Regions from separate parts of the Comamonas aquatilis genome, predicted to be linked through region 4. Evidence: predicted binding sites of a transcription regulator. Region 4 holds the regulator's gene; each other region holds the start of a gene.
The links. The regulator FNR, encoded in region 4, switches genes on or off when oxygen is low (the NO sensors DNR and NnrR bind a similar motif). The targets are predictions, from matches to a motif close to TTGATNNNNATCAA.

Region 1 (7,471 bases), on a different contig from region 4:
TGCTTGAGATTTGATACAAAATTCAAACAGCTGCAACCCGCTCTATCGCCGCCATGGACGATGCGGAAGTTGCCCCCGCAGCAAGCGGATGCCGCGCCCCTACCGCTCGAATCCGGCTAAAACCAACGGCGCATGAAATCCATCACGCGATCGAATTTCTCGCCAAAAGGTGGATAAAGCAGGGAAGTGGCGGCCCAGCGCGACTGCACAAAGACGGCTTTCTGGTGCGTAAAGCGCAAAAATCCTTGCTCCGAATGGTAGGCACCCCAGCCGCTATCGCCCACACCGCCAAACGGCAGATTGTCGTGAGCCACATGCAGCAAGGTATCGTTCACGCAGACACCGCCGCTGACGGTGCGGGCCAGCACCGCATCGCGCTCGGTCTCGTTGTTGCCAAACCAGTACAGGGCCAAAGGCCTGGGACTGGCGTTGATGGCATTGATCACATCCTCGATGTGCTCGTACGAGATCACCGGCAGGATGGGGCCAAAGATTTCCTCTTGCATCAGCTGCATCTGCCCCGTGGTGCCAAACACCAGCGCCGGCGCCAGCTGACGCTCCACGGCCTCACCCCAGCTCGTCGCATCGCCTTCGGCCGCAGGCGCCGCCGCCTCGTGCATCCAGTGCACTTGCGCGCCCAGGCTCTGGGCCTGGCGCAGCATCTGCTTCAAGCGCGCCAGATGGCGCTTGCTGATGATGGCCGTGTAATCCGGGTTGCCCGAGATCGAGGGGTAGAGCTTTTGCACGGCAGCCCTGAAGGCCTCGGCAAACGCTTGCTCCTGTCCGCGCGGCAGCAGTACATAGTCGGGCGCAATACAGGTCTGACCCGCATTGACCAGCTTACCATAGGCAATCTTGAGCGCGACCTCCTGCATATCGCAGCTTTGCGAGAGTATGCAAGGCGACTTTCCGCCCAGCTCCAACGTGGTGGGCGTCAGATGCACCGCCGCCGCCTGGGCCACGCGGCGCCCTACAGCCGTGGAGCCGGTAAACAGCAAATGGTCGAACTGCAGACCCGAGAATTGCGTGGCGACGCCCGTATCGCCCTGGATCACACAAAATTCGTCGGGGGCAAAAAAACGGGCCACCAGCTCGGCCATCTTGGCCGAGGTGTGCGGCGTCAACTCGCTGGGCTTGAGCATGACGCGGTTGCCCGCAGCCAGCGCAGTGATGGCAGGCGCCAGCGACAGCTGCACCGGATAATTCCAGGGCGCGATGATGCCTACCACCCCCAGGGGCTGGCGCTCGACCCAGGCCTTGCCCGGCTGCAGCATCAGCGGAGTACGCACGCGCTGGCGCCTGGACCACACTCCCAGATGCTTGAGCGTGTGCTTGAGCATGTTACGCACCAGCATGAGATCAAGCATCTCCGTCCAGCGCTCGGAGCGCACGCCAAAGTCTGCCTGCACGGCGGCAGACAGCTCGGCACCGCTTTCCACCAGCATTTTCTGCAAGCGCAGCAGGCGCTCGCGGCGCACCAAAATGGGCACGTCCACCTGCGCGCGGCTGGCTTGGTATTGCAAGTCAAAAATGCGGTGCAAGTCCATGTAGTTCATGCCTGTCTGAAAAGCTCTTTAATCACAGCCTCAACCATAGCCTGAGACTGCGTAAACACGGCGTAAAAAAAGAGCCTGATGCATACAGCATCAGACTCTTTGGTACGAATGAGAGGCCGTCTGCAACCCAGTATGAGGGCTGCAGACGGCCTTGTCATTACGACTCGTGCACTTCGCGTGGCTGCACGTCGGTCACGTCGCCGGCGCCCGGCAGCACGCCACGACGCGAGCGCGAATCGCGTTCTTCAGCCGCAGAGGCCTTGCCCGACGATTGCGCCATCCACTCGGCACCCGAGCGGTACACCGTCTGCCAGCCGGCAAACGGGCTCATGCCGCCCATGCTCATGGGCATGATGGGCTGGCCGGTGAGCCTGGCCCACAGGGCACGCAGGCCCCAGAGCAGCGCCAGCGAGCCGGCCACTGCCATCAGGCACAGAAAGAACACCAGACCCACCAGCATCAGCACGATGCGGATGGCCCAACGGGTAGCGGTGGTGGCGAAATCGTTCAAAGCAAAACCTTTCTATTGCTCAAGAAGCTCAGGCAGTGCCCGCGGCCTCGAACCTGAATACCCCGGGCGCAGTGACCGGGTCCACTTGTACAGAGATGGTACTCTTGGGCAGGAACTTGCCTTCAAGTAACAACTTGGACAGCGGGTTTTCAATACGCTGCTGAATCGCACGCTTGAGCGGACGGGCACCGAACACGGGATCGAAGCCAACCTTGGCCAGCTCGGCCAGAGCCTGCTCGGACACCTGAATGCCCAGATCCATTTTCTCCAGACGACGCTCCAGCAGTTTGAGCTGAATCTTGGCGATTGCCTCGATATTGCGTGCGTCCAGCGCATGGAAGACCACGGTCTCGTCGATACGATTCAAGAATTCGGGTCGGAAATGGGTTTTAAGTTCCCCCCACACCGCTTCTTTGATGTCATCGGCGTCCTGACGCACCATGGCCTGGATCAAATGCGAACCAATGTTGCTGGTCATCACGATCACGGTGTTCTTGAAGTCCACCGTGCGACCCTGGCCATCGGTCAAGCGACCATCGTCGAGCACCTGCAGCAGCACATTGAAAACATCGGGGTGGGCTTTTTCCACCTCATCGAGCAGCAGCACGCTATAGGGCTTGCGGCGCACGGCTTCCGTGAGGTAGCCGCCCTCCTCGTAGCCCACATAGCCTGGTGGCGCACCAATCAGACGTGCCACAGAGTGCTTTTCCATGAATTCGCTCATGTCGATGCGCACCAAGTGGTCTTCGCTGTCGAACATAAAGCCTGCCAGCGCCTTGCACAGCTCGGTCTTGCCCACGCCGGTGGGGCCCAGGAACAGGAAGGAGCCTGTAGGGCGATTCGGATCGGACAGACCCGAGCGCGAACGGCGGATGGCATTGGCCACGGCAGAGATCGCCTCCTCCTGGCCCACCACACGCTCGTGCAGCTTGTCTTCCATGCGCAGCAGCTTGTCTTTTTCGCCCTGCATCATCTTGGCCACGGGAATGCCGGTGGCACGGCTCACCACCTCGGCAATTTCCTCGGCACCGACTTGTGTGCGCAGCAGCTGGTTGGCGGGCTTGCTGCCGCCTTCCTCTTCGTTCTGGGCTTCATGCAACTGCTTTTCCAAAGCAGGCAGCTTGCCGTATTGCAGCTCGGCCACCTTGTTGAAATCGCCTTTGCGCTTGAACTCCTCGATCTGCACGCGGATCTGGTCGATCTCCTTGCGGATCTGCTCCGAACCCTGGGCGCTGGCCTTCTCCGAAGTCCAGACCTCTTCCAGATCGGCGTATTCACGCTCCAGATTCTCGAGTTCTTCCTCAATCAAGGCCAGACGCTTTTGCGAAGCCTCGTCCTTTTCCTTCTTCATGGCTTCGCGCTCGATCTTGAGCTGAATCATGCGGCGCTCGAGCTTGTCCATGACCTCGGGCTTGGAGTCCATCTCGATCTTGATCTTGGCCGCAGCCTCGTCGATCAGGTCGATGGCCTTGTCCGGCAGAAAACGGTCGGTGATATAGCGGTGCGACAGCTCGGCCGCCGCCACGATGGCGGGGTCGGTAATGTCCACGTTGTGGTGGCTTTCGTACTTGACCTGCAGCCCGCGCAAGATGGCAATTGTGTCTTCCACCGAAGGCTCGTTAACCATCACCTTCTGGAAGCGCCGCTCCAGCGCCGCGTCTTTTTCGATGTACTTGCGGTACTCGTCCAGCGTGGTGGCACCCACGCAGTGCAACTCGCCACGCGCCAGGGCGGGCTTGAGCATATTGCCTGCGTCCATGGCTCCATCGGCCTTGCCGGCGCCCACCATGGTGTGGATTTCGTCGATGAAGAGAATGATCCGGCCTTCGTCCTGCGAGACTTCCTTGAGCACGGATTTGAGGCGTTCTTCAAAATCACCGCGGTACTTGGCACCCGCCAGCAGGCCAGCCATGTCCAGCGACAGCACGCGCTTGTTCTTCAGGGATTCAGGCACTTCACCGGCCACAATGCGCTGGGCCAGACCTTCCACGATTGCGGTCTTGCCCACGCCGGGCTCACCAATCAGCACGGGATTATTCTTGCTGCGGCGTTGCAGCACCTGAATGGCCCGACGGATTTCATCGTCGCGGCCGATCACGGGGTCAAGCTTGCCGCTGCGGGCACGCTCGGTCAGGTCCAGGGTGTATTTTTTGAGGGCTTCGCGCTGGCCTTCGGCTTCCGCGCTGTCCACGTTCTGCCCACCGCGCACGGCGTCAATGGCCGACTCCAGACTGGAGCGGCTGACACCGCTTTCCTTGAGCAAAGCGCCTGCACGGCTGGACGAGCCCGCGCCATCGGCCAGGGCCAACAAAAACAGCTCGCTGGCGATGAACTGGTCGCCACGCTTCATGGCCTCCTTGTCGGTGGCCTGCAGCAGACGGGCCAGCTCCGAGCCCACTTGCACGTCGCCTTGCTGCTGCACGCGCGGCAGATCGGCCATGGCCTTCTCGGCCGAGCTCTTGAGTTGCTGCACATTGCAGCCTGCACGCTGCAGCAGCGCGGACGGACCGTCGGGCTGGCGCAGCATGGCAACCAGCAGATGCAGAGGGTCGATGGTGGATTGATCGGCGCCCAGCGCAAGCGACTGCGCATCGGCCAAAGCTTCTTGAAATTTGGTAGTCAGTTTGTCAATTCGCATAGTGTGGGTCTCCACTCCATAACAGATTCATTGCTCATAATCTAAGCACATAGCGGAGATTTTCAAGGTCTGCGCCTGCAACAAAGTCTCCGGCTTGCGCCAGATCAAAGGCCATCCATCGCGGCACACCAGCGCCCGTCAAGCATCCTGCTGCAGCCGGGAAAACTGCGTAGGAGTCATGCCCAAATGCGTACGAAAGCTGCGCAGCAGGTGACTGGCGCTGGAAAAACCCGTCTGCGCCGCCACCCGGGCCAGCGTCGGCCTGTGTCCCGATGCCGCCAGCAAGCTGCGTGCCTGGCCCAGCCTGCGCTGCAGCACCCAGTCATGAACGGTGCAGCCCATGCTCTGGTGAAACATGCGGGCAAAGTGAAACTCCGACAGACAGGCCACCCGGGCCAGAGCCTGCAGCGTCAGCGCCTTGCTGTCTGCCAGATGCGCCTCGACATAGTCCAGCACCCGGCGGCGCGCCAGCGAAGACAGACCGCCTGCCACTCTGAGCGCAGCCTGTCTGCGCTGGGGCGTTGCCGATTGCAGCACCAGGCTGTCCAGCACCTGCTGACTCAACGTATCAGCTTGCAGCCAGCTGGCTGCATCGCTCCAGTCCAGCGCGTCCAGCGTCTGCGCCCAGCGCAGATAGGTGGCATCCTGGGCATAGATTTGCGGTGCAGGCGCATGGCTGCGCGGCTCGGCATCAAGCAGGCGCACCACACGCTCGGCCCAGGCCTGATCCGAAACGTAGAGATGCAGAAAGCGCACCGGCTCGCGCACCAGCCATGACGATTCATGCTGCGCCGGAAAAATGCAAAAACGCCCTGCCTCACCGCGCGCATCCGCATCGCCCTTGAGCTGCGAGCCCTTGCCACCCGCCAGATACACGCTGAGCGTGTGATGGCTTTGCCGGCTATAGACCACCTCGTCATCGCGATTGGCCCAGACCGCCAGTTGCAGCGACTGGGTCAGCTTCGCCTGCCGCTGCAGCTGCGCGTGCGACTGCGCCAGCACCTGACAAAGATGCTGTTGCGGTGGTCGGGATAAAGACTGCAAGGCAGGCGCGTGCATGGCCCATTGTGTCCCAGCGCTTCAACCAGGCCTGTGCATCCCGGCTTGCAGCGCCACAAAACCGCAGGAAAATGCAATGCCGCAACCAGGCCGCCGCGCATCATGGCCAGCATCTTGTGATTGCCGAGAAAGCCATGATGTTGCCTTTGTATGCCCTGGTCGTGCTGATCTGGGGCTCCACCTGGATCGCGCTGAAAATGCAGCTGGGCAGCGTGCCCATAGAGATCTCGATTGCCTACCGCTTTGGCCTGGCCGCCCTGGTTTTGTTTGCCTGGCTGGCCCTGAGCCGCCAGTGGAAAGTGCCGCGCGGCCCGGCCGTGCCGCGGGTGCTGGCACAGGGTCTGTGCCTTTTCAGTCTGAACTTTGTCTGCTTCATGCACGCCAGCGAGACGCTGACCAGCGGCCTCGCCGCCGTGGTCTTCTCCAGCGCCAGCATCTGGAACGCACTGCTGGCCCGACTGATCTATGGCCGCAGGCTGGCACCCCATGTGCTGGCCGGCAGCAGCCTGGGACTGACGGGTCTGGTCATTCTGTTCTGGCCCGAGCTGGCCCAGGGCCAGCATGCCAGCTGGCAGGGTCTGGCCTGGGCTCTGGGGGGAACGCTATGCTTTTCTTGCGGCAACATGCTCTCCGCCTCGCTGCAGAAGCTGGGCTACAAGCCGCTGCATACCAATGCCTGGGGCATGCTGGCGGGCACGCTACTGCTGGCGGTCTATGCGCTGATGGCAGGCCTGCCATGGACGTTCGACACCCGCCCCGGCTACACGGCGGCACTGCTGTATCTGGCGCTTCCCGGCTCGGTGATTGCCTTTACTGCCTATCTGACACTGGTGGGCCGACTCGGCCCCGAGAAAGCCGCCTATGCCACGGTGCTGTTTCCCATCGTGGCACTCAATATCTCGGCCCTGGTCGAGGGCTATGCCTGGACAGGCAGCGGCCTGCTGGGTCTGGCCCTGGTAATGGCCGGCAATGTGCTGGTCTTCAAGCCGCCGCGCTGGATGGTGGGACTGACACTTCAGAAATCGTAGCTTAATGCGCTTTATGCACAAGGGCTAGAGCCAAATTATTCATAGAATTTCAGATGCTGCATCCTCACCGCCCCACGCCAGCCGCACTGCGCAACTCAGACTAGCTCCAACGCGCCAGTGCCTGTTCATCGCTGACGCGGGCATCCACCCAGCGCGCGCCCTGCGGGGTTTCTTCCTTCTTCCAGAAAGGCGCTTCGGACTTGAGAAAGTCCATGATGAATTCGCAGGCCTCAAAGGACTTGCCGCGGTGGGCGCTGGTCACGGCCACCAGCACGATCTGCTCCATGGGTTGCAACAGGCCGATGCGGTGAATGACCTTTGCGCCGTAGATGTCAAAACGCTGCACGGCCTTGTCAATGATGGCTTCTATGCTTTTTTCGGTCATGCCCGGGTAATGCTCCAGCTCCATGCTGGAGACGGCATCGCCCTCGTTGCGGTCCCGCACCGTGCCCACAAAGCTGCAAACCGCGCCTACGCGCGCATCGCCGGCACGCAAGGCGGCGATTTCGGCACTGAGGTCAAAGTCCTGGGTCTGAATGGATACACGGGCAGCAGTCATGCCTGCATTGTCGCAGGCCAGCAGGGGAGGCGGGAGAGCATTAGGATGACGGATAACGCACAGAGCAGGCAGACACTGCCCTCGCCGCGACTTCTTCACGCCCATAAAGCCAGAGCCATG
Region 2 (7,471 bases), on a different contig from region 4:
TGTGACCCACTACGACCGCGAGCAGGAGTTGCAGCTGCTGCAGTCCTATCTGCCGCTGCGCCCGGCCGGTCTGCTGGTGACGGGCTTTGAGCAAAGCCCGCAGGCACAGACGCTGCTGGAGCAAAGCCGCGTGCCCTGCGTGCACATGATGGAACTCAGTGACGCCGCCGAGGTGGCTAGCGTGGGTTTTTCGCAGCAGCAGGCCGGGGCCGCCATGACTGCGCACCTACTGGACAGAGGCTATAGACGCATTGCTTTTTGCGCGGGCCAGCTCGATGCGCGGGTGATGCAGCGGGCCAGCGGCTGGCGGCAAACCCTTCAGCGCGCCGGCCTCTATGCGAGCGAGCTGGAAATCATGTGGCCGCAGCCCACGTCCATGGCCATGGGCGCCCAGTTGCTCCAGGCCACGCTGGCGCAGGACCCCACGGTAGATGCCATCTTTTTCTGCAATGACGACATTGCCCAGGGCGCTTTGCTGCAGGCCTTGCGCCTGGGCCTGGATGTGCCCGGCAAGCTGGCCATTGCCGGCTTCAACGACTTGCCCGGCAGCGACCAGATGATTCCACCCCTGACCACCATCCGCAGCCCGCGTGCGCGGATAGGCGATGAAAGTGCCCGGCTGTTGCTGCAGCTGCTGGACGGCAAGGCGCCCGCCGTGCTGCGCAGGGATCTGGGCTATGAGCTGGTGGTCAGGGCCAGCAGCTAGCGACAGCTGCCGTTCATGCGGCGTTGACCGGATTTGCTATTGACCCAATAGCGGGAAACGCCTGTCAATCCAGGCTGATATGCGCTTTTTCAATCAGAAGCTTGTATTGCTCTGACTTTTTCTTGGCGAACTGCTGCATCTCGGCCACCGTGAAGCCCATGGGCTGGAAGGCAAAGGTGGCGAATTTTTCCTTGACCTGGGGGTCTTGCAGCACGGCCACCACATCGGCGCGAATCTTCTCGCGCACGCCGGCATCCACGCCCTTGGGCGAGAGCAGGGAGACAAAGGAGTTCACATCCAGCTCGGCCGGGCCGCCGGCTTCGGCCACGGTGGGCACCTCGGGCATTTGCGCAATGCGCTTGGGCGCGGCCACGGCCAGGTAGCGGATCTTGCCGCTTTTGTAGATGCCCTGGCTGGAGGGCAGGCTGGCAAAACTCCAGGCCGGATCGCCGTTGGCCACCGAGGTGAACAGCTGGCTGACCTCGCGGTAAGGCACGTGGGTCATCTTGCTGCCGGTCAGGTAGTCCAGCCATTCGCCGCCCAGATGGCCGGGGCTGCCCACGCCCCAGGAGCCGTAGCTGACCTTGCCGGCATCGGCCTTGGCGGCCTTGATCAGATCCGCCATGTTTTTCCAGGGCGAGGCGGTGGGCACGGCCACAAAGAAAGGTGTCAAAAACAAGGGGGCCACGGGGTCGAAGTGATCCAGCGTGTTGAAGTTCCTGTTCTTGTACAGATAGGGCAGGGCCGAGATATGTTCGCTGTCCAGTTGCAGCAGCGTGTAGCCGTCTGGCTTGGCGCGGCGTGCATATTCAATCGCCACAAAGCCGCCGCCGCCGGGGCGGTTGTCCACGGTCACACCTTGCTTCCAGCGTGTGGCCAGCTTCTCGCCCACGATGCGCAGCACGGCGTCAGGCCCGCTGCCCACGGCAAAAGCGGTGACCACGGTCACCGGGCGGCTGGGGTAACTGGCGGCTGTGCTCTGCGCCTCAGCGCCACCCGCCAGAGCTAGCAAGGCCGCGCCCGCCACCAGACTGCGCCTATTCAATTTGATAGCTGTATGCGCAATATGGGTGTGGGCTGGGATGTTGTTTTGGTCATTTTTCACAGTTTGTCTCCTGGTTGAAAATTTTTGCTGTTCCTGCAGATAACCAAAGAGCGGCTTGCGCTGAGGCAAGCCACCGGGCAAGGCCTGTGGGGGCGGTTGCCTTGCTTCTGTCTCTCTCTCTCTCTCTCTCTATCCCCCGGCATCCGGCTGGGCCAGCGGTGCGGCCTTGGCAAACGCGGGCAGGGCATTGCAGGCCGCATCCACGGCGCTGATCAGCGGCCAGCGGCCCATGTCGACGCCAAAGCGGCGGGCGCTTTCCACCTGGGGAATCAGATAGACATCGGCCAGCGTGGGCGCATGGCCAAAGCAGAAGCTGCCGCGCTTGCCGTCCTGGGCCAGCAAGGCCTCGATGGCATCAAAACCGGCGCTGATCCAGGTGGCGCACCAGGCATTGACGGCGGCTTCGTCGGCACCAAACTGCTGGCGCAGCGTCTGCAGAATGCGGCGGTTGTTGATGGGGTGGATGTCGCAGCCCACGATGGCCGCCAGGGCACGTACCTGGGCGCGTGCCTGGGAACCTTCGGGTAGCAGGGCGGGAGTCGGGTACTGCTCTTCCAGCCACTCGATGATGGCCGGCGACTGGATCAGGGTCTGGCCGTCGTCCAGTGTGAGCGCCGGTACCAGGCCTTGCGGGTTGACGGCCTTGAAGGGCGCCTCGGCCTGCTCGTCCACGCGCAGATCGACGGGAATGTAGTCGGGACTCAAACCCTTGAGGTTGAGCGCAATGCGCAGCCGGTGCGAGGTGCCGCTGCGAAAAAAACTATAAAGCTGCATGCTGGCGTCTTACTCGGGCTGGCCCACGGTCAGGGCGATCTCGCCCACGCCTTCCACGCGGCCCGTGATCCGGTCGCCGGGCAGAACGGCGCCCACGCCTTCGGGCGTGCCGGTATAGATCAGGTCGCCGGGTTGCAGGTGATAGAACAGCGACAAATCGGCAATGATTTCGCGGATGTTCCAGATCAGCTTGTTCACATCGGACTGCTGCTTGACTACGCCGTTGACGGACAGCTCGATGGCGCCGGACTCGATCACCTGTCCGGGCATGGGCACCACGGCTGTGGCCACGGACGATTGCTCCACATCCTTGCCCAGATCCCAGGGCCGGCCCTTGTCGCGCGCCACCAGTTGCAGATCGCGGCGCGTCATATCCAGGCCGCAGGCATAGCCGTAGATGTATTCATGGGCTTCGCTTGCCGCAATGCGAAAGCCGGCTTTGCCTATGGCCACCACCAGCTCCATCTCGAAGTGATAGTTCTGGGTTTCGGGCGGGTAGGCCACGGTGGCGCCGGATTCAGTCAGCGTCTGCGGGGCCTTGGTGAAGTAGAAAGGGCGCTCCACGCTCTTGTCCACGGGGCGACCCATTTCCACCGCATGGGCGTGGTAGTTGCGGCCCACAAAGAACAGGCGGTTGATGGGCAGGCGTTGCTCGCTGCCTTGCACGGGCAGGGATTGAACCGGAGCGGGAGTCCAGAGATAGTTGGCTTGGGTCATGGGAGAAATTCCTGGTTGGTGATCGGTAAAAAATGCTTGAAACCGGCGCGTACTTGGTGTGAGACAGCAAGCAAGAGCCGCCTCGCAGCGAGGCTGTCGTCCCCCTTCAGGGGGAAGGCGCGCAGCGACTCAGGGGGTCTCCGTCCTATATGCGTTAACAGCTTCAAAAATAGGGGTGTCGGCAAAGCGGAACAGATCGAGCTGGGGCTGATCGGCATCGCAGCGGGCGGTGAAGGGCTGCCAGGAGGGCACGACAAACATGTCGCCGCGGCGCACCTGCCATTGCTTGTCGCCCACGGTGACCTGGCCCTGGCCGTCAAAGACCTGGAACACGGCCGAGCCCACCTCACGCCTGGGCTGGGTCGCCGCACCGCTTTGGATGCGGTGCATTTCGCAGCGAATCGTGGGCAGCACATCGCGGCCGTTGGTCGGGTTGGTGTAGCGCACGGCGGCGTGGCCGGGGCTTACGGTGGCGGCATAGCCTTCGGCTTCCAGCGCCAGCTGCTCGCTCAGGGCGCGGTCCGTGTCCACCCAGCGATAGGCCAGCAGAGGCGTGGCGGCGGTGGGCTCCGGATGCGCTACCGGGCGCAGGCCGGGGTGAGCCCACAGGCGTTCCGAGCGCGAGAACCGGGGCTGGATGCGCTCATGCGCATCCAGATGCAGGCGGCCGTGCTCGAAGAACTGGGACTCTGTGTAGTAGGCAAACGGAATGTCCAGGCCGTCAATCCAGGCCATGGGCTTGTCGGCGGCGTTGTGGTGGGCATGCCAGTTCCAGCCGCCCTGGGGCAGAAAGTCACCGCGCGACATGCGCACCGAGTCGCCGTTGACCACGGTCCACACGCCTTCGCCTTCCACCACAAAGCGAAAAGCATGTTGGCTGTGGCGGTGTTCGGGCGCATCTTCGCCGGGCATCAGGTACTGGATGGCGGCCCAGAGCGTGGGGGTGGCAAACGGGCGCCCGCCCAGTGCCGGGTTGGCCAGGGCAATGGCGCGGCGCTCGCCGCCACGGCCCACGGGTACGATGCGGCCGGCCTCGTCGGCCAGCTTGAGCAGATGGTCCCAGCGCCACAAATGGGGCAAGGCCTGGCTTTTGGGGTGGGCGGGCATCAGGCCGCCAATTTCCGTCCACAGCGGCACCAGCATTTCCTGCTCGAAGCCGCGGTACAGCTGCTCGAGTGCGGGTGTGGGTTCGGGCTGGCCGGGGCCGGCCACGGCCGATAGCTTGACGGGGGAGGGAGGTGTTGTTTCTGTATGGAGCATGGCGCTTGCTTTTTTGGGTTGACTCAGTCTTTGGCCAGGCAGGTTTCAGCCGTCCAGCCGTACAGCCATTCCATGGCGTCATAAAAACGCCCGGGCTGACGGCCTTTCCACAAGTCGTTGCGCACTAGGCGCTCCACTCCCTTGGCGTGGAAGATGCGGCCCATTTCTCGCGCCGAAAGCACCACACGTGCCGTACGGGCAATGCGCGAGCGCTCATAAAGTTGTAGCGTTGCAGGCCAGTCGTGCTGGCAGTGCTTGAGGGCCTGGCCCAGCGTGACGGCGTCTTCGAGCGCCATGCAGGCACCCTGGGCTATGTATTGCAGCGTGGGGTGGGCGGCATCGCCCAGCAAGGTGGTGCGGCCGAAAGTCCATTGGCCTATGGGTTCGCGGTCGGCCGTGGCCCAGCGCTTCCAGCTCTTGGGCAAGTCGATCAGCTGGCGAGCGCGCGGGCAGCAATCCTGGAAATAGCTTTGCACTTCCTCGCGGCTGCCTTCGCGCACGCCCCATTCCTCGGCCTCGCGGCTGTGAAAGGTGACGACCACGTTGTATTGCTCGCCGCCGCGCAGCGGGTAGTGCACCAGATGGTAGTTGGGGCCTACCCAGATGCTGGCGGCATTCCAGCGCAGATCCTGAGGAAAGTCGGCTTTCTCGACCACGGCGCGGTACACCACATGACCGGAGACACGGGCGGCATCGCCCACATGCTGCTGGCGCACCACCGATTTGACGCCGTCGGCGCCAATCAGTGCCTGGCCGACGTGGGCCACACCATGCTGGTCGTAGACGGTCACGGTGTCGCCGTTTTGCTCCACCCGGGTTATACGGGTGGCGGTCAGGGTTTCGATATTGCCGTGGGCCTGCGCGCCTTCCAGCAGCGAGCGGTGAATATCGGCGCGGTGAATCACTGCATAGGGATTGCCAAAGCGCTGGCGAAAGCCCGCGTCGGTGGGAATGCGTCCCACCAGGCGCTCGTCCAGGGCGTCATGCATGACCATCTCGTCGGTATAGACGGCGCGGCTGCGGGCCAGCTCGCCAATGCCCAGCGCATCGAAGGCGGCAAAAGCATTGGGGCCCAGCTGAATGCCGGCGCCGATTTCGCCCAGCTCGGGCGACTGCTCCAGCACCTTCACGGCATAGCCCAGACGGGCCAGCGACAGTGCCGCCGCCACGCCGCCAATGCCGCCGCCGGCCACCAGGACGGGAAGAGTTGATGAGCAAGGAGTCGTCATGGTTTCGCTTCTTTCTGGTGTCGCTTTCCACTCGGTGCTGATGCAAACCAGGCCCGTCTAGGTCTGCGTCATCGCCAAAAGCCGGGTGGCTAGTGGTCGCGGAAGATAAATAAACAGTGTACTGACGATCAGTGTAGTTTTGATTTATCTCAAAAGTTTCTGGGGTAAACCCGGTGGTCGAATGCGCGGTCTGAATCGGCCCGAATTCATGAGAACATTCCCCTGCGCACCGCAGCCACACAGAACAAGACATGCAATACCAACCCGCAGAACTGGAAAACTATCCCGGCTATCACATACGCCGGCTGCAGCAGATCGCCGTGGCTGTCTTCATGGAGGAGGTCGAGGCCTTTGGCGTCACGCCGGTGCAATACGCGGCCATGTCGGCCGTGCTGCGTCAGCCGGGCGTGGATCAGCGCACGCTGGCGCGCAACATCGGTTTTGACACTTCCACCATTGGCAGCGTGATCGACCGGCTGGAAGCGCGTGGCCTGATGCTGCGCAATCCCAGCCCCACGGACAGGCGGGTGCGCCAGCTGACGCTGACGGACGAGGGCCGCGAGTTGCTGCAGCAGGCCGAGCCTGCCGTGCTACGCGCCCAGCGCCGCATGCTGGAGCCGCTACCCGATGACAAGCGTGCCCAGTTCATGGAGCTGATTGCGCTGCTGATCCATGAAAACGACGAGTTCGCTCGCGCCCCCAGTGCCGTGGCCGAGCGCAGCGCAGAGGGCAAGCGCACGGCAGCAGTCAAGGCCGTGAAGTCCTTGACGGGCAAGGCGTCTGGCACCCGGGCCGGCAAGCTGGTCAAAGCGGCCAAAGCAGTCGTCGAGTAAGCCTGGCTCATGGACTGGGACCACCTGCGTTTTTTCGGCGAGCTGGCCCGCAACGGCAGCATGGCCGCAGCCGCGCGCCGCCTGGGCGTGGAACACTCCACGGTGTCGCGCCGCATTCAGGCGCTGGAAAAACAGCTGGGTGCGGTGCTGTTTGAGCGCACCGGCGGGCAATGGCGGCTGACGGAAGCCGGTCGCCAGCTGTTGACCGTGGCCGACAGCATGCAAAGCGCGGTCGATGGGCTGGAGCGCGGCCCGCTGGCGCTGGCCTCGCACAGCGAAGGCCCGGCCGGACTGGTGCGGGTGGGGGCTACCGAAGGCTTTGGCACGCAGTTGTTGGCCTCGGAGCTGGCGCGCCTGACTCAGCGCTATCCCATGCTCAGCATCGATTTGCTGGCGCTGCCGCGCATGCTGCATCTGTCGCGGCGCGAGGCCGACATCGTCATCTCGCTGGAGCGACCCAAGCGCGGCTCGGTGGTGGTTACCAAGCTGGCCGACTACCGGCTTTATCTATACGGCCAGCGCGAATATCTGGCGCGCAAGCCCCTGGTGGCCAGGACCGAAGATCTGCGCCACCACAGCTTTGTGCACTACGTGGACGATATGTTGTTTACCCGCGAGCTGCAGCTGCTGGACACTTTGCACCAGCCCGAGCGTTTTGCTCTGCGCAGCACCAGCATTACCGCCCAATACGAGGCCGTCAGAGCCGGGGCTGGCTTGGCCGTGCTGCCGGCATTTCTGGCCGACAAAGACCCTGTTCTGAGCCGCGTGCTGCCGGAGCAGGCCTGCTTTACCCGCACTTTCTGGATGAGCATGCCCGTGGAGTCGCGCCAGATTCCGCGCATTGCCG
Region 3 (7,471 bases), on a different contig from region 4:
GAAGGAGTATCTGGAGACCGTGGTCAAGGAACGTAGCGACTGGAAGGATCTCTACCGCGCCTGCCGCGAGCAACTATGAGGCAGGTGAGCGACTAATACAGCTCTTGATACTTCGTTGCGCAAGCTCGCCGTAGCGCTGCTACTGTCTTCCGGTTCGCCGGCCGCGCTTGCGACGCCTCGTCTCAAACGCCCATCTTCGATGGGCTGAGCTGTCTTAGCCGCTTGAAGCCGGTTTTTTCTCTTCGCAGCTAGACAAGTCCATGGCCACTTCCGCTGATTCCATCCATTTTTTTGGCATACGCCACCACGGGCCGGGCTGCGCGCGCAGCTTGCTGCAGGCGCTGGGCGCTTTGCAGCCCGACTGCATTCTGGTCGAGGGCCCGCCCGAGGGTGAAGCCCTGCTGCCCATGCTGCAAAGCCCCGATCTGCGGCCGCCCGTGGCTATGCTGGTCTATATGCAGGACGAGCCAAGCCATGCGGCTTTCTATCCGTTTGCCGAGTTTTCGCCCGAGTGGCAGGCGCTGCAGTGGGCGGGGCGCAACCAGGTGCCGGTGCGATTTTTTGACCTGCCTCAGACCCATGCTATGGCCTTGGAGGCGGCGCGGCGCGCGGCTTTGAAGCAGGCCCTGGCAGAGCAGGAGGATGACGCAGCTGAAGCTTTGGAAGACCCGGACGCCGCAGAAGAGACGGGAGCTGCGGCCGACAATGCACTTGCCGTGGTCGATGATGCGCCTGAGCTTGAACCGGTGGCCGAGGCGGAGCCGGTCAACCCCATGCCCGGCGATCCGCTGGACTGGCTGGCGCTGGCCGCTGGCTTTGAAGATGGCGAAACCTGGTGGAACCGCATGGTGGAGGAGCGCGGCGACAGCGAAGCGCTGTTCGAAGGCATCAACGAAGCCATGACGGCCGTGCGCGCAGAAGTCGACAAGGACGAGCAGCATTGGCGCGGCGAGGACTACGCCCGGCGGGAAGCACTGCGCGAAGCCTGGATGCGCCAGTGCATGCGCGAGGCGCTCAAGGCCGGCTACCAGCGCATTGCCGTGGTCTGCGGCGCCTGGCATGTGCCGGCGCTGCAGAAAAACGTCACGGCCAAGGCCGATGCGGTCCTGCTCAAGGGCTTTCCCAAGGCCAAGGTGCAAGCCACCTGGGCACCGTGGACTTATCGCAATCTGGCCAGCAGCAGCGGCTATGGTGCGGGCGTCACCTCGCCGGGCTGGTATGAGCATCTGTGGCAGTGCTTTGAGAAAAATCAGGCACCAGCTCAGGATGGTATTGCGCAGCAAGCTACTAAAACCATAGTGCCTGCGGCCACGCTGCGCACAGCAGGCTGGCTCACGCGCGTGGCACATCTGCTGCGCGCCAAGGATCTCGATTGCTCCAGCGCCCACATCATTGAGGCCACGCGCCTGGCCGAGGGTCTGGCCGCCTTGCGTGGTCAGCCCACGCCCGGGCTGGTGGAACTCAACGAAGCCATTGCCACCGTGATCTGCATGGGCGAGAGCGCGCCGCTCAAACTGATTGAGCGGGAGCTGATCGTGGGCGACGTGCTGGGCAGCGTGCCCGCCGATGTGCCCCAGGTGCCGCTGCAGCGCGATATCGAGCAGCAGCAAAAATCCTTGCGCATGAAGCCCGAGGCGGCCAGCAAATTGCTGGCCCTGGATTTGCGAAAGGATAACGATCTGGCGCGTAGCCACTTTCTGCACCGGCTGCGCCTGCTGGGCATTGACTGGGGCGTGCCCAGTCAGGATGCACAGCGCAATCGCGGCACGTTCCGCGAAAGCTGGCAGCTGCAGTGGGAGCCCGAGCTGGCGGTGCGCATCATCGAAGCCAGCGTGCACGGCGCCACCGTGGCCCAGGCGGCCACGACCAAGCTGCGCGCCAGCCTCACGCCCGAGACGGCGTTGCCCGAAATTGCCCAGGCGATTGACGATGCGCTGCTGGCCAATTTACCGGCCCTGGTTCAGGCCCTGATTCACACCCTGGCCGAGCGTGCGGCCACCACCGGCGATGTGGCCCAGCTGCTGCAGGCCTTGCCGCCGCTGGCCAATGTGTACCGCTACGGCAGCGTGCGCCAGACCGATACCGCGCTGCTGGCCACAGTAATCGATTCGCTGGTGCTGCGCGCGGCCATCGGCCTGCCTGTGGCCTGCATGGCCATGGACGAGGACGCTGCTGCGGCCATGAAGACCAAGGTGCTTGCCGCCCACGATGCGCTGCGCCTGCGCGGTGGCGAAGGCGGGGCTGATGCCGACGAGACGCGCCAGGCCTGGCGTGCTGCCCTCAAAAGCCTGGCCATGGGCGATGCGGCCGCCGCCTTGCTGCGCGGCATGGCCTGCCGCTTGCTGCTGGACGAGCATTTGCTGGAAAGCGCCGAAGTGGTGCAGCAGTTCAACCGCAATCTTTCGCTGGGTGCGGCTCCCATGGATGTGGCGGCCTGGCTCGATGGCTTTCTCAATCAGCAAGCCCTGGTGCTGCTGCACGACGAAGCCATCTGGGGTGCTATCGATGCCTGGCTCAGCGATCTGGGCGAGCTGCAGTTTGCGCAGATCCTGCCTTTGGTGCGCCGCAGCTTTGCCAACTTCAGCAAGCACGATCGCCAAAGCCTGGGCGACAAGGCCAAGCGCACGCCCGTAGGTGGCTTGGGTGGCGGTGGCGCGGCCGTGGTGACGCTGCGGCCTGCAGGCGCGGCCGGCGAGCCCCAGCCTTGGGATGAGCAGCGCGCCTTGCTGGCCTTGCCCGTGTTGGGCCAGTTGCTGGGGTTGAATCTGCCACCAGCGCTTGTGGATGCTGCGCAAGATGCTCCTGATTTTAATGTTTCTGCTGCCAGGGCCTGACCATGAATCAAAAGACCAATGCTTTGGCTGCCATGCCGCAAGAAGACGAAGAGCCGGCGCAGGAATCGCTGGAACCTACCACCCGCTTGCAACGCTGGCGCATGGTGCTGGGCAGCCCGGCCGATGCCAGCTGCGGTGGCGTTGGCGGCCGCCTGCAGGAAATGGATCAGGCGCTGGCCGCACTGTATGAGGAAGACAGCAAGCTCTCGTCGCGCAAGGGCGGGCGTGGCAATTCCTCGCCCTCGGTGTCGCGCTGGTTGGGTGATATCCGTAAATACTTTCCCAGCCAGGTGGTGCAGGTCATGCAGCGCGACGCGATGGAACGATTGAATTTGCGCGAGCTGCTGCTGCAGCCCGAGATGCTGGAGAACGTGCAGCCCGATGTGCATCTGGTGGCCGATCTGATCTCGCTGGGCTCGGTGATTCCGCAAAACACCAAGGCCACGGCCCGTCTGGTGGTGCGCAAGGTGGTCGACGAGCTGATGAAAAAGCTGGAAGAACCCATGCGCAGTGCCGTGGCCGGGGCGCTGGACCGCAGCCAGCGCAACCGCCGCCCGCGCCATGCCGAGATTGACTGGAACCGCACCATACGCGCCAATCTGCGCCACTGGCAGCCCGATTACCAGACCATTGTTCCCGAGACGCTGATAGGCTACGGCCGCAAGGCACGCCGCCCGCAGCGCGAAGTGATTTTGTGCATAGACCAAAGCGGCTCCATGGCCAATTCGGTGGTGTATTCCAGCATCTTCGGCGCGGTGATGGCCAGCCTGCCGGCCGTGGCTACCAAGCTGGTGGTGTTCGACACTGCGGTGGTGGATCTGACCGACAAGCTCGACGATCCGGTCGATGTGCTGTTTGGCGTGCAGCTGGGTGGCGGCACCGATATCAACGGCGCCGTCGGCTATTGCCAGAGCCTGATCAGCGAGCCGCGCAACAGCATTCTGGTGCTGATCTCGGACCTGTACGAGGGCGGCGTCGAATCCGGCCTGCTGCGCCGTGCCAACGAGCTGGTCGAGTCCGGCGTGCAGTTCATCACCTTGCTGGCGCTGAGCGACGAGGGTGCTCCGGCCTATGACGCCGAACTGGCCGCCAAGCTGGCCGCCCTGGGCGTGCCTTCGTTTGCCTGCACGCCAGATGCTTTTCCCCAGCTGATGGCGGCCGCCATTCGCCGCGACGATGTGGCGGCCTGGGCGGCAACCCAGGGCTTCAAGACCAGCAAGTAGTCGCCGTCCAAGTCGCAGTCGAGGTCGCTCCGGGCCCAAAGCGCGTGGCCCGTGCAAGGCCTTCCCCAAAATCCAACAGCTGCGCGCCGGGCTTGGCTTCATGATGGCGGCTGATTCAACTTCGGAGATATGTGCATGGCAGTTGCTGGCCTTTTAATGTTGCTCGACGACATTGCAGCCTTGCTTGACGATGTGGCCTTGATGACCAAGACGGCCGCTGGCAAGAGCACGGCCATCCTGGATGATGTGGCGGCCCAGACTAAGGTTGCCATGCAAAAAACCGCCGGCGTGCTGGGCGACGATCTGGCGCTCAACGCCGAGAAGGTCACGGGCGTGAGCGCCAATCGGGAGTTGCCCGTGGTCTGGGCGGTGGCCAAGGGCTCGCTCAAGAACAAAGCCTATCTGGTGCCGGCCGCCATGCTGATCAGCGCTTTTGCGCCCTGGTTGATCATTCCGCTGCTGATGGTCGGCGGTGCTTTTCTGTGCTTTGAAGGCGTGGAAAAAATTCTGGAGCTGTTCCGCAAACGGCAACAGCATGGTGCCAAGCAGGTGGTGGCTGAATCTGTCGAGGCAGCGCAGATCGGCGTGGCACCGTCTTCGGTGCGGGCTGCGCATGAAAAGCAGCTGGACCCGGCGCAGTATGAAAAGGAAAAAATTGCGGGCGCGGTGCGCACCGACTTCATTTTGTCGGCCGAAATCATGGCCATCGCCCTGGGCACGGTGGCCAGCAAGCCGCTGTGGGAGCAGTTCACCGTGCTGGTGGCCGTGGCGCTGGCCATCACCGTGTTTGTCTATGGCCTGGTGGCCGGCATTGTGCGCATGGACGATGTGGGCGGCTGGCTTATGGCCAAGAAAAGTGCGGCCCTGCAAGCGATTGGCCGCGGCACGATTGCGTTCACTCCCTGGTTGATGCGCGGGCTGTCCATTGTGGGCACGGCGGCCATGTTCATGGTGGGCGGCAGCTTGCTGGTGCATGGCATGGCACCGATAGAGCAATGGGTGCAGGCCGTGATCGCTCCCGTGGGCGGAATTGCCGCCGCACTGGGCGCGGTGCTGGTACATGTGCTGGTGGGTGCCGTCATAGGCGCGGCCGTGGTGGTGTGCGTGGAGCTGTGGCACAAGCTGCGCCCGGCCAAGACCGAGCATTAACAATGCATCGCTAACATCGAAGTATCGGCAGCGCTTTGCGCTGTATCAGCAGCTAAAGCGGGCGTAGCCAAAGGGCAACGCCCGCTTTTTTCTTTGCTGCGAGCCCGGCTGGATTGACCTGGGACAAACCCGAGGGTGTAGGGCTTTGTTTCAATCAATGCCATGGAGGGAGCACAGCGCTCCCCGGATTTTCTTCAAGGAAAAAAGCCAATGAAAAAGACTCTGATCGCGATTGCTGCCGCTGCCAGCGCCCTGACTGCCGGTACTGCTTTTGCCCAATCCTTTGACGGCAGCAGCCACTGGATGGTGCGCATGCGTGCCGTGAATCTGGACAGCGACAACGGCGGCGCAGCCGGCGCTGCGGGCGTGAGCATCAACAACAAGTGGATGCCCGAACTGGATGTGTCCTACTTCTTCACGCCCAATATCGCTGCCGAGCTGGTTCTGACCTATCCGCAAAAGCATGATGTGCGCCTCAACGGCGGCAAGATCGGTTCGCTCAAGCATCTGCCGCCCACTTTGCTGGCCCAATACCACTTCACCAACTTCGGCGCTTTCAAGCCTTATGTCGGCGCCGGTATTAACTACACGCGCTTCTCGAATGTGGACATTCTGGACGGTGCCCTGAGCGTGAAGAAAAACAGCTTTGGCGGCGCGTTGCAACTGGGCTTTGACTATGCTCTGGACAAGAACTGGTCGCTGAACTTCGACGTCAAGAAGGTGTATATCGACACCCAGGTTAGCGGCGGAATCGGCAAGTTCAAGGTCGATCCATGGCTGGTGGGCGTGGGCGTGGGTTATCGCTTCTGATAGCGGCAAATCGTGTTTTTCAGGGCAGATGATGTGAAGCGTTTTCTGCCTTGAAACACGCACCGCAAGTGGTTGCGGTGCAAAGAGGGTGGCTGCTGTTTGCGCGGCAGCCATTTCTCTGGCTTGGGTGTATGTATTTGATCGGTATCCGCTTTGCGGCTGCCGATTTTTTTTGCTCTTGAAATGGCTAGCCGCAAATGCCGGCTTCATTCAATTGTTCGATATCTCATGATATGAAAAATATCGCTGGGCTCAGTCCTACTTCTGTCCAGCGCTGGCGGCGATAGGCTGGTGCTTTGCTGGCTCGGGCTTGGCACCGGGGTCGCAATCATGGCTTGGCAGTGATGGCCCTGGTTTGGCAGACAGCGGCCTTGTGCGATCAACTCATCAGGAGGGGAAGCATGCGTTTGGCATCACGTTTGGTATCGGATAGGCAGGCAACATCCATAGAGTTTTTTTCCCGTGCCGGGCGTATTCCCCTGCCTCTGGCGTCTTCCTCGCCGCCAGTTGTCGCCGACAACGGCGCCGGATATCAGGACGATGCATCATGCCTGCTGCGCCGTGAGCTGGCGCAAGGCCTGATGCAGCAGCAGGCGCAGATCTCGCCCAAATTTCTGTACGACGCACGTGGCTGCGCCTTGTTTGAACAGATCACGCAACTGCCCGAGTATTACCCCACGCGTACCGAGGCTGCGATCATGGCCCGATATGAGAGTGCCATGGCGCAGGTCATGGGCGGTTGTCAGGTGCTGATCGAGATGGGTGCGGGCAACTGCGAGAAAGTTCGGCGTCTGTGCCGCAGTGTGGCGCCGCAGCAGTTTGTGGGTGTGGACATTGCCGGGGATTTTCTGCAGGCGGCGGTGGCGCGCCTGGGCCAGGATTTTCCGCTGTTGAAGGCAAGCGCCGTGGCCGCCGATTTCACCGCCGACTGGCAACTGCCGCCCGAGGTGCCGTTGGCCCGACGCGAGCTGTTCTATCCCGGCTCATCCATAGGCAACTTCGATAGAGAGCATGCGCTGCATATGCTGCAGCACATGCACGCGCTTTTAAATGGCGATGGCGGACTGCTGATAGGCATAGACCTGCCCAAATCACTCCCTGTTTTGATAGCTGCCTACGACGATGCGCAGGGCGTAACGGCCGAGTTCAATCTCAATGTACTCAGCCATGTGAACAGCTTGCTGGGCAGCGATTTCAGGGCAGCGGACTGGGCGCATGAGGCGCGCTTCGATGTGCAGCATTCCCGCATTGAAATGCATTTGCGTGCCCGCCATCCTGTCATGGTGCGCTGGCCGCAGGGCCTGCGCTGTTTTGCGCAAAGCGAGAGCATTCATACGGAAAACAGCTACAAGTATCCCTTGCCTGAATTTCTCTCCATGCTGGCCAGTGCGGGCTTTGGCCGCTGTCAGGCCTGGACAGATGAGCAGCAGTGGTTTGCCGTCATTCATGCCCAGG
Region 4 (7,471 bases):
CTTCATCTATCTGACGGGCTTGCTCATCATCAGTGCGTTGGCGCTGTTTCTCTTCACGGCGGTGGCCGGGCGTCTGTGGTGCGGCTTTTCCTGTCCGCAAACGGTATATACCGAAATCTTCATGTGGATAGAGCGCAAGGTCGAAGGCGACCGCAGCGCCCGCATGCGCATAGACAAGAGCGGCTGGACTTTCGAGAAAATCTGGAAGAAGTCACTCAAGCAGTTTCTGTGGATTGCCGTTTCCCTGTGGACCGGCTTCACCTTTGTGGGCTTTTTCGTGCCCATCCGTGAGCTGGGTTCGCAGCTGCTTGAACTGCAAGGCAACTGGCAGATCTTCTGGGTTCTGTTCTACGGTTTTGCTACCTATGGCAATGCGGGCTATATGCGCGAGCAGGTCTGCAAATACATGTGCCCTTATGCGCGCTTTCAGAGCGCCATGTTCGACAAGGACACCATGATCGTCAGCTACGACGGCCAGCGCGGCGAGCCGCGCGCCCCCCGTACCAAGCAGGTGGATGCCAAGGCCCAGGGTCTGGGCGACTGCATTGACTGCAAGCTGTGCGTACAGGTCTGCCCCGTGGGTATCGATATCCGCAACGGTCTGCAATACGAGTGCATTGGCTGCGGGCTGTGCATCGATGCCTGCAACTCCGTGATGGACAAGATGGGCTATGCGCGCGGCCTGATACGCATGAGCACGCAAAATGCCATCGCCAGGGCCTGGAAGCAGGCGCAGATCATCCGCAGAGTATTTCGGCCGCGGGTGCTGATTTACACGGTGGTGCTGCTGGGCTTGAGCGCGGCCATGATTGCCAGTCTGATCCTGCGCGAGCCGCTCAAGCTCAATGTGATTCGTGACCGCGCCTCGCTGTCGCGCATTGTGGCCGGCGGCAAGCTGGAGAATGTCTACCGCCTGCAGATCATGAATGCCACCGAGCAGGAGCAGCGCTATCGCATCACTGCCACGGGACTGGATGGCCTGGAGGTGGTGCTTGAAGATGAGGTGGTGGTCGGGCCGGCGGAGACGCGCGGCGTGCCCGTGGGTCTGCAGATTCCCTATGGATCGGCAGCACCGGGCTCGCATACCGTGTACTTCAATGTGGATGCCGTGACTGCCGGGGCAGGGCGCACGTCTGAAAAAGCCGTGTTTCTGGTGCCGCGTTAACAATGTGAATGCCGCAGCCGCCTCGCAGGCGCTTGTGGCAGATTGATCAAAGAGGTTTTGTCATGTCTTCTAGCCCTGTTTCTGCCCCTGCCGGGCGCGCTGTCAAGCCGGTTCATGCCGAAGACGGCAAGCCCTGGTGGAAGTTTCCTCATGTCTGGCTGGTTGTCGCCGGCCCGGCCATTGTGGTGGTGGCCGGTTTTGTGACCGCCTATATCGCCATCAGTGCGCCCGATCCCGTCATTGACCCGGACTACTATCAGCACGGTATCGAGATCAACAAGCGTCTGGAAGAGTCTCAAAAAAGTCTGGCGCCTGCCGTGACAGGTCGCAATCACGCCGCTACCCCGGCCAAGGACCACCCCACGGACCGCTAAACGCTTGTTTTTCGGTAAATTCAAAGCATTTTGGCCTCTAGTCCATATGCACAAAGTGCTGATAGCTATTAAATAAATAGTAATTCTCCCGAGGCTTGCCCGCTGTTTGCGGCAATCCAAGGGTTTGCGGGGGCGCATTCCATGGCTGCTTGTGCAAAATGTTTTGCACCGATGACACAGCCCAAGGAGACGCAGCATGCTCGCTCAACGCTGGAAGTGGATTGCCTGGCCGGCCTTTCTGGCGGCGGCAATCATGGAGATGGTGGTTTTTGCTTTTGTCGATCCCGGCGATATTGCCCCTGTGGGCTGGTCGCGCAACGCTGTCTACACGCTGGCGTTCTTTGTGTTCTGGGGCGTGACCCTTTTTTCAAGCTACATCACCTGTTTGCTTTCGCGCTCCGCGCAGGAGCTCAATCACGGCATTGTTTCCGCGCCGCTGGTGGAGTAAGTCGCTTTCATGAAAAAAGCCCGCGTCCATGGAAGCGGGCTTTTTATTGTGAAGCGGGGTGAGCCTTAGTCGTGGCACTGCTGACTGTTGACGATGCGTTTGAGCGCCTCCGTATCCAGAATGCGCAGATGGCGTTGCTTGACTTCCACAATGCCTTCTTCGGCAAACTTGGAGAAAGTGCGGCTCACGGTTTCCAGCTTCAGGCCCAGATAGCTGCCGATTTCCTCACGGGTCATACGCAGCACCAGCTCCGACTTGGAAAAGCCGCGGGCAGACAGGCGCTGCACCAGATTGAGCACAAAGGCGGCCAGCCGCTCTTCGGCGCGCATGCTGCCCAGCAGCAGCATCACGCCGTGTTCGCGCACAATCTCGCGGCTCATGACTTTGTGCACGTGATTTTGCAAGGCGGTGACTTCGCGCGAGAGCTGCTCGAGCTTGTCAAACGGCATCACGCAGACCTCGGCATCTTCCAGTGCCACCGCGTCGCAGGTGTGGTGGTCGTTGACGATACCGTCAAGGCCTATGATCTCGCCCGCCATCTGAAAGCCGGTCACCTGATCGCGGCCGTCCTCGGTGGCGACGCAGGTCTTGAAAAAGCCGGTGCGAATGGCATACAGCGAAGTGAAACCTTCGCCATTGCGAAACAGCAGACCACCGCGTTTGACTTTGCGGCGTGTCGCCACGATCTCATCAATACGCTCCATCTGTTCATCGTCCAGGCCCATGGGCATGCACAGTTCGCGCAGATTGCAGTTGGAGCAGCTTGCTTTGATGGTCTGAAGATTCATGGGTAAGCAGGGATGGTGCAAGCCGGTGGGCCTGGACTATCTGTGACCTCTTGGTGAGTGATGAGATGGATCAAATTGTCGCAGCTGTTGCCTTGGCATTTCTTGATATCCATCAAGGCTGATGTGTTTGGCTTGGGGCACATTGCAATCATTCCTTCAATCAATGTGTGCGAGTTCATTGCGGTTGCAGTTGCCAGAAATCCTGCCCATCAGGAAACAAGCTGTCATCCGCCAATGTGAGCGCATCCTGACATTCACGTTATGACCGCTGTTACGCCCGAACTACTGAGTCGATTTGATGTTCCTGGACCACGCTACACATCATTTCCAACAGCCGACCGTTTTGTAGAGGCTTTCGGCACCGAGGATTACATCCTGGCGCTCCAGCAACGCAAGACCCACTGTGCAGCGAGGGCGCTGCCGCTGTCGCTTTATGTGCATGTGCCGTTTTGCGAGTCGCTGTGCTACTACTGTGCCTGCAACAAGATCGTGACCAAGCACCACGAGAAAGCGACCCAGTATCTTGACTATCTTGCGCGTGAAGTGGCCTTGCACACCGAGCACTGCGGCAAGGGACAGGCGGTCAGCCAGCTGCATCTGGGCGGCGGCACGCCCACGTTTTTCTCCGATGCCGAGCTGGCCCGGCTCATGGATTTGATGCGTGAGCATTTCAAGCTCGAAGCGGGTGGGGAGTACTCGATAGAAGTAGATCCGCGCACCGTGACGAATGAGCGCCTGGCCGTACTCAAGGAGCTGGGCTTCAATCGCCTGAGCTTCGGGGTTCAGGATTTCGACCCCGCGGTACAGAAAGCCGTGCACCGTGAACAACCTGCCGAACAGGTTTTTGCCCTGGTGCAAAAGGCGCGTGAACTGGGCTTTGCTTCCATCAATGTGGACCTGATTTACGGTCTGCCCAAGCAAACCCCGCAGTCGTTTGCACGCACGCTGACCCAGGTCAACGAGCTGCGCCCGGATCGCATCGCCCTGTATGCCTATGCCCATCTGCCCGAGCGGTTCAAGCCCCAGCGTCGCATCGAGTCTGCCGATTTGCCCATGGGCCAGGACAAGCTCAATATGCTTTCGGGAGCCATTGATGCCTTTATGGACGGGGGTTATGTCTATGTGGGCATGGATCACTTTGCCCTGCCCGATGATTCCCTGGCGATTGCCAAGCGGCAGGGGCGCCTGCACCGCAATTTCCAGGGCTATAGCACGCAGCCCGATTGCGATCTGATTGCGCTGGGTGTATCGGCCATCGGCAAGGTGGGTGCGAGCTACAGCCAGAACGCCAAAACCCTGGAGGAGTACTACGACGCGTTGGATGCCGGCATGCTACCCGTGGTTCGAGGACTGGCGCTTTCGCGCGATGACATGGCGCGCCGGGCCGTCATCATGTCCATCATGTGCCAGGGGGAGGTGCTGTTCGAGCCCATGGAGCAAGCCTGGCTGCTGAATTTTCGGGAATATTTCGCGTCCGAGTTGCAAGCTTTGAAGGAAATGCAGGCCAACGGGCTGCTGGTGCTCAGCGACGAAGGCTTCAAGGTCACGCCGCTGGGCTGGTTCTTTGTGCGCGGAGTTGCCATGTTGTTTGATCGGTATTTGCAGGCGGACCGAAACCGTGCGCGTTTTTCCAGGATCATCTAGGGCATGTTGATTTCGCTGCTCTGGACTGCTTTGATCATGGGACTCGTGGGTGGGTCCCATTGCCTTGTCATGTGTGCTGCGCCCTGCAGTGCGGTCACTGGCAGCAGGACCGACAGCCGTACTGACGGCAGCCCGTCACAAGTGCTGCACTTTCATGGCAAGCAAAGCCGTCCATGGTTGGCGCTTGTGTCATTTCATCTAGGGCGTATTGCAGGCTACTCGGCTCTGGGCGCCACAGCGGCCGTGGCCATGGAAAGCCTTTCCTGGCTGACCAATCAAAGCACGGCGCTGCAGCCCCTATGGGCTCTGTCCCATGTGGCCGTCATGGCCTGGGGTCTGGCTTTGATGGTGCAGGCCAGGCAGCCGGCATGGCTTGAGAGTGCAGGGCGTTTTGCCTGGCAGTGTGTGCAGCCCTGGGTCAGTGCGCCCGGTGGCCGTCTGGCGGCCGGTTTTTTCTGGGCATTGATGCCTTGCGGCTTGCTGTATTCGGCCGTGCTGGTGGCTGCGCTCAGCGGCGGCGCATGGCAAGGCGGTTTGTCCATGGCTGCGTTTGCCATAGGCAGCGGGCTCTGGCTGCTAGGCGGCCCCTGGCTGTGGCGTCTGAGTCAATCCCGCATCAATGCGGCGCGTGCGCAATGGGGTACCCGCATCGCAGGGCTGATGCTGGTCGCCATATCGGCCTGGGCCCTGTGGATGGATCTAGTCTACAAACCCAGTCTTTGGTGCCGCTGAACACTTGGCTGAAATTGACGCTGTTTTACCAAAAAACTGACAATCCGGGTTTGTCGCGAGCGTATGACGCTTTATTTTCTTCAGAGAGCCTGCTGAAGTGGAGATAATGCAAGCTCTCACATCTGTTGCAAAAAGTGAATCGACTCGCTGTTATTGATATTGGGCAAGTGCGGATAGGCATGTATGTCCATCTTGATTTGGGATGGCTTCATCATCCTTTTCCGGTCAATAACTTCAAAATTATTTCTCAAGCACAGATCCAGACCTTGAAGGAACTGGGCCTGAGCACGATTCAATACGACCCTGATAAAAGCGAAATGGCGTCCGCTTTGACCGGGGATGAGGATCTGGCAGCGGATTGCTTGCCGGATCCCGAGTCATTGTCTTCACTGGCACCCTTGAACCCGCAGCCACTGCATTTGGATGCCGTCGAGCAGTGGCATGCCAAGGTCAAGCACATGGATCTGCAGTTCTTGCAGGCGGCGCGCGGCTATGAGCAGCTTGAGCAGGCTGCGCTGCAGCAGCCGCAACTGGCACGCGCAGCCGGTGAGCAACTGATCGCCAATTGTCTTGCCACCCTGCTGCCAGAGCAGGATGTGGTGCTGCACGTACTCTCTGATTCCTCGGCAAATGCTTCAAGCGCCCATGGTGTGAATGTGACCGTGCTCAGCTTGTTGTTGGGCCGGGCCATGGGTCTCAAGGAGCTTGCACTGCATGAGCTGGGATTGGCGGCCTTGCTGCATGACCTAGGCAAACTGACCTTGCCGACTCAGCCCTTTGTGTGCGGCATGAATATTGGCGTACTGGATACTTCGAAAGCACAACATGCCCACTATGCCAAGCATGTGGGCGAGTCTGTCGCCTTGGCGCAGAGCATGGGGCTGCCTCCTGCTGTGACATCTGCAATTGCCCAGCACCATGAGTGGGCCGACGGATCGGGTTTCCCGCTGCATTTGCTGGGCAGCGACATGGAGCTGGCAGGCCAGATACTGTGCCTGGTCAATGCCTATGACCGCTTGTGCAATCCGCCCGACAATCACGTCTCGCCTACGCCGCATGAGGCGCTGGCTTCCATGTTTACCACCCATCAAAGGAAATTCGTTCCAGCAGTGCTGGCGGCTTTTGTGCGCCTGATGGGCGTCTACCCGCCGGGTTCGCTGGTGGAGATGACGGATGGCAGGCAAGGCTTGGTGACTTCGGTCAACACCGCCTACCCGCTCAAGCCCCGGGTATTGATACATGACATCAAGGAAGCGGCGACACTAACTTTGGCGGATCTGCAAGCAAGTCCCCAACTTGGCATACGCCGCGGGCTTGGTGTGCATCAACTGACGCGGGAGGCGGTGTGCGCCTTGTTGCCACATCGCCGCGTGAGCTATTACTTTGACAGTGCTGTGGGCGTTCAGCCCGAGAAGGTTTTATCGTGAACGCAGCCCGCGCCGAGATTTCTCAGGAAATCCATACGCCAGCCAAGCTCATGAGCCAGCTGCTGGATGGATTGCAGGAAGGAGCCTGGCTGCTGGATGTGCAGCAATTGACCGTGGTCTATGCCAATGCCGCAAGTCAGACCTTGACGGGCTATGGCTCACAGGAGGTCCTGGGTCGTTCGGTGCTGGTGTTGGCGGCCACGCCGCTGCAACATGCTTTCTGGAGCGACCCTCTCAACTGGAGCGAAGGCGCTCAGTTTGTCTCGGAGATATGCCGTGCCGACGGGATGCTGGTGCCGGTCGAGATGCGGGTGACGGCGCTGGATTCCCAGCCCTGCTATCTTTTGCTTTCCATGATGGACAAAAGCGCTCATGAGCGCCATGAGACGGTGCTTGGAGAGTTGCTGGCCGAAATGCGGGCCACGCTGGAGTCTGCGGCCGATGGCATCCTGGTCTGTGGGCCGGATGGCGATATACGGGCCTTCAATCATCGTTTTTCGCAGCTGTGGACGCTGCCGCAAGCAATCCTGTCGTCCCGCGACGATGCCGCTGTTTTTGCGCATCTGGATGCGCAGATTCTGCGTAGTGCAAGCCAGTTCACATTGCTGCAGGACACGCCAGGTCTGGGCTTGCCCGATCTGTCGGCTCCCGAGACTTCCGAAGTCCTGGATTTGTGTGACGGACGTGTGATCGAGCGCCGCTCGGTGCCGCAGGTCAGCCGTGGCGTTCCAACCGGACGCATATTCTCGTATCGGGATATCACCGCTCAATCCCAGGCAGCAGCCGATCTGCGCTTGGCAGCGCGTGTGTTTGAATCCAGTCTTGACGGCATATTCATTGCCGATGCCGCGTGCAAGCTGGTGCAGGTCAACCCTGCCGGGCGCAAGCTGCTG

Region 1: clpB (ATP-dependent chaperone ClpB) is a predicted target of FNR. The motif match lies at 4,800-4,813, and genes of this name have one in related genera.
Region 2: ACNAZA_RS04160 (3-hydroxybenzoate 6-monooxygenase) is a predicted target of FNR. The motif match lies at 5,931-5,944, and genes of this name have one in related genera.
Region 3: ACNAZA_RS07915 (OmpW/AlkL family protein) is a predicted target of FNR. The motif match lies at 5,320-5,333, and genes of this name have one in related genera.

The regions. Positions count from the first base shown of each region.
Region 1 is NZ_CBCSIW010000001.1:603,840-611,310, reverse strand. It holds gene ACNAZA_RS02735 (coniferyl aldehyde dehydrogenase) at 117-1,556, opposite strand; gene ACNAZA_RS02730 (hypothetical protein) at 1,714-2,067, opposite strand; gene clpB (ATP-dependent chaperone ClpB) at 2,096-4,705, opposite strand; gene ACNAZA_RS02720 (helix-turn-helix domain-containing protein) at 4,844-5,764, opposite strand; gene ACNAZA_RS02715 (DMT family transporter) at 5,899-6,792, shown strand; gene moaE (molybdopterin synthase catalytic subunit MoaE) at 6,893-7,351, opposite strand; gene ACNAZA_RS02705 (hypothetical protein) at 7,469-7,471, shown strand, end outside.
Region 2 is NZ_CBCSIW010000002.1:241,137-248,607, forward strand. It holds gene gntR (HTH-type transcriptional regulator GntR) at 1-706, shown strand, start outside; gene ACNAZA_RS04140 (Bug family tripartite tricarboxylate transporter substrate binding protein) at 771-1,757, opposite strand; gene maiA (maleylacetoacetate isomerase) at 1,941-2,585, opposite strand; gene ACNAZA_RS04150 (fumarylacetoacetate hydrolase family protein) at 2,595-3,302, opposite strand; gene ACNAZA_RS04155 (cupin domain-containing protein) at 3,432-4,562, opposite strand; gene ACNAZA_RS04160 (3-hydroxybenzoate 6-monooxygenase) at 4,586-5,791, opposite strand; gene ACNAZA_RS04165 (MarR family winged helix-turn-helix transcriptional regulator) at 6,043-6,624, shown strand; gene ACNAZA_RS04170 (LysR family transcriptional regulator) at 6,634-7,471, shown strand, end outside.
Region 3 is NZ_CBCSIW010000004.1:221,919-229,389, forward strand. It holds gene ACNAZA_RS07895 (ATP-binding protein) at 1-79, shown strand, start outside; gene ACNAZA_RS07900 (DUF5682 family protein) at 261-2,834, shown strand; gene ACNAZA_RS07905 (VWA domain-containing protein) at 2,867-4,057, shown strand; gene ACNAZA_RS07910 (DUF808 domain-containing protein) at 4,193-5,206, shown strand; gene ACNAZA_RS07915 (OmpW/AlkL family protein) at 5,417-6,016, shown strand; gene egtD (L-histidine N(alpha)-methyltransferase) at 6,418-7,471, shown strand, end outside; gene egtB (ergothioneine biosynthesis protein EgtB) at 7,463-7,471, shown strand, end outside.
Region 4 is NZ_CBCSIW010000013.1:35,286-42,756, reverse strand. It holds gene ccoG (cytochrome c oxidase accessory protein CcoG) at 1-1,165, shown strand, start outside; gene ACNAZA_RS15030 (FixH family protein) at 1,228-1,539, shown strand; gene ACNAZA_RS15025 (hypothetical protein) at 1,736-1,987, shown strand; gene fnr (fumarate/nitrate reduction transcriptional regulator Fnr) at 2,053-2,775, opposite strand; gene hemN (oxygen-independent coproporphyrinogen III oxidase) at 3,037-4,419, shown strand; gene ACNAZA_RS15010 (sulfite exporter TauE/SafE family protein) at 4,423-5,151, shown strand; gene ACNAZA_RS15005 (HD-GYP domain-containing protein) at 5,286-6,578, shown strand; gene ACNAZA_RS15000 (sensor domain-containing protein) at 6,629-7,471, shown strand, end outside.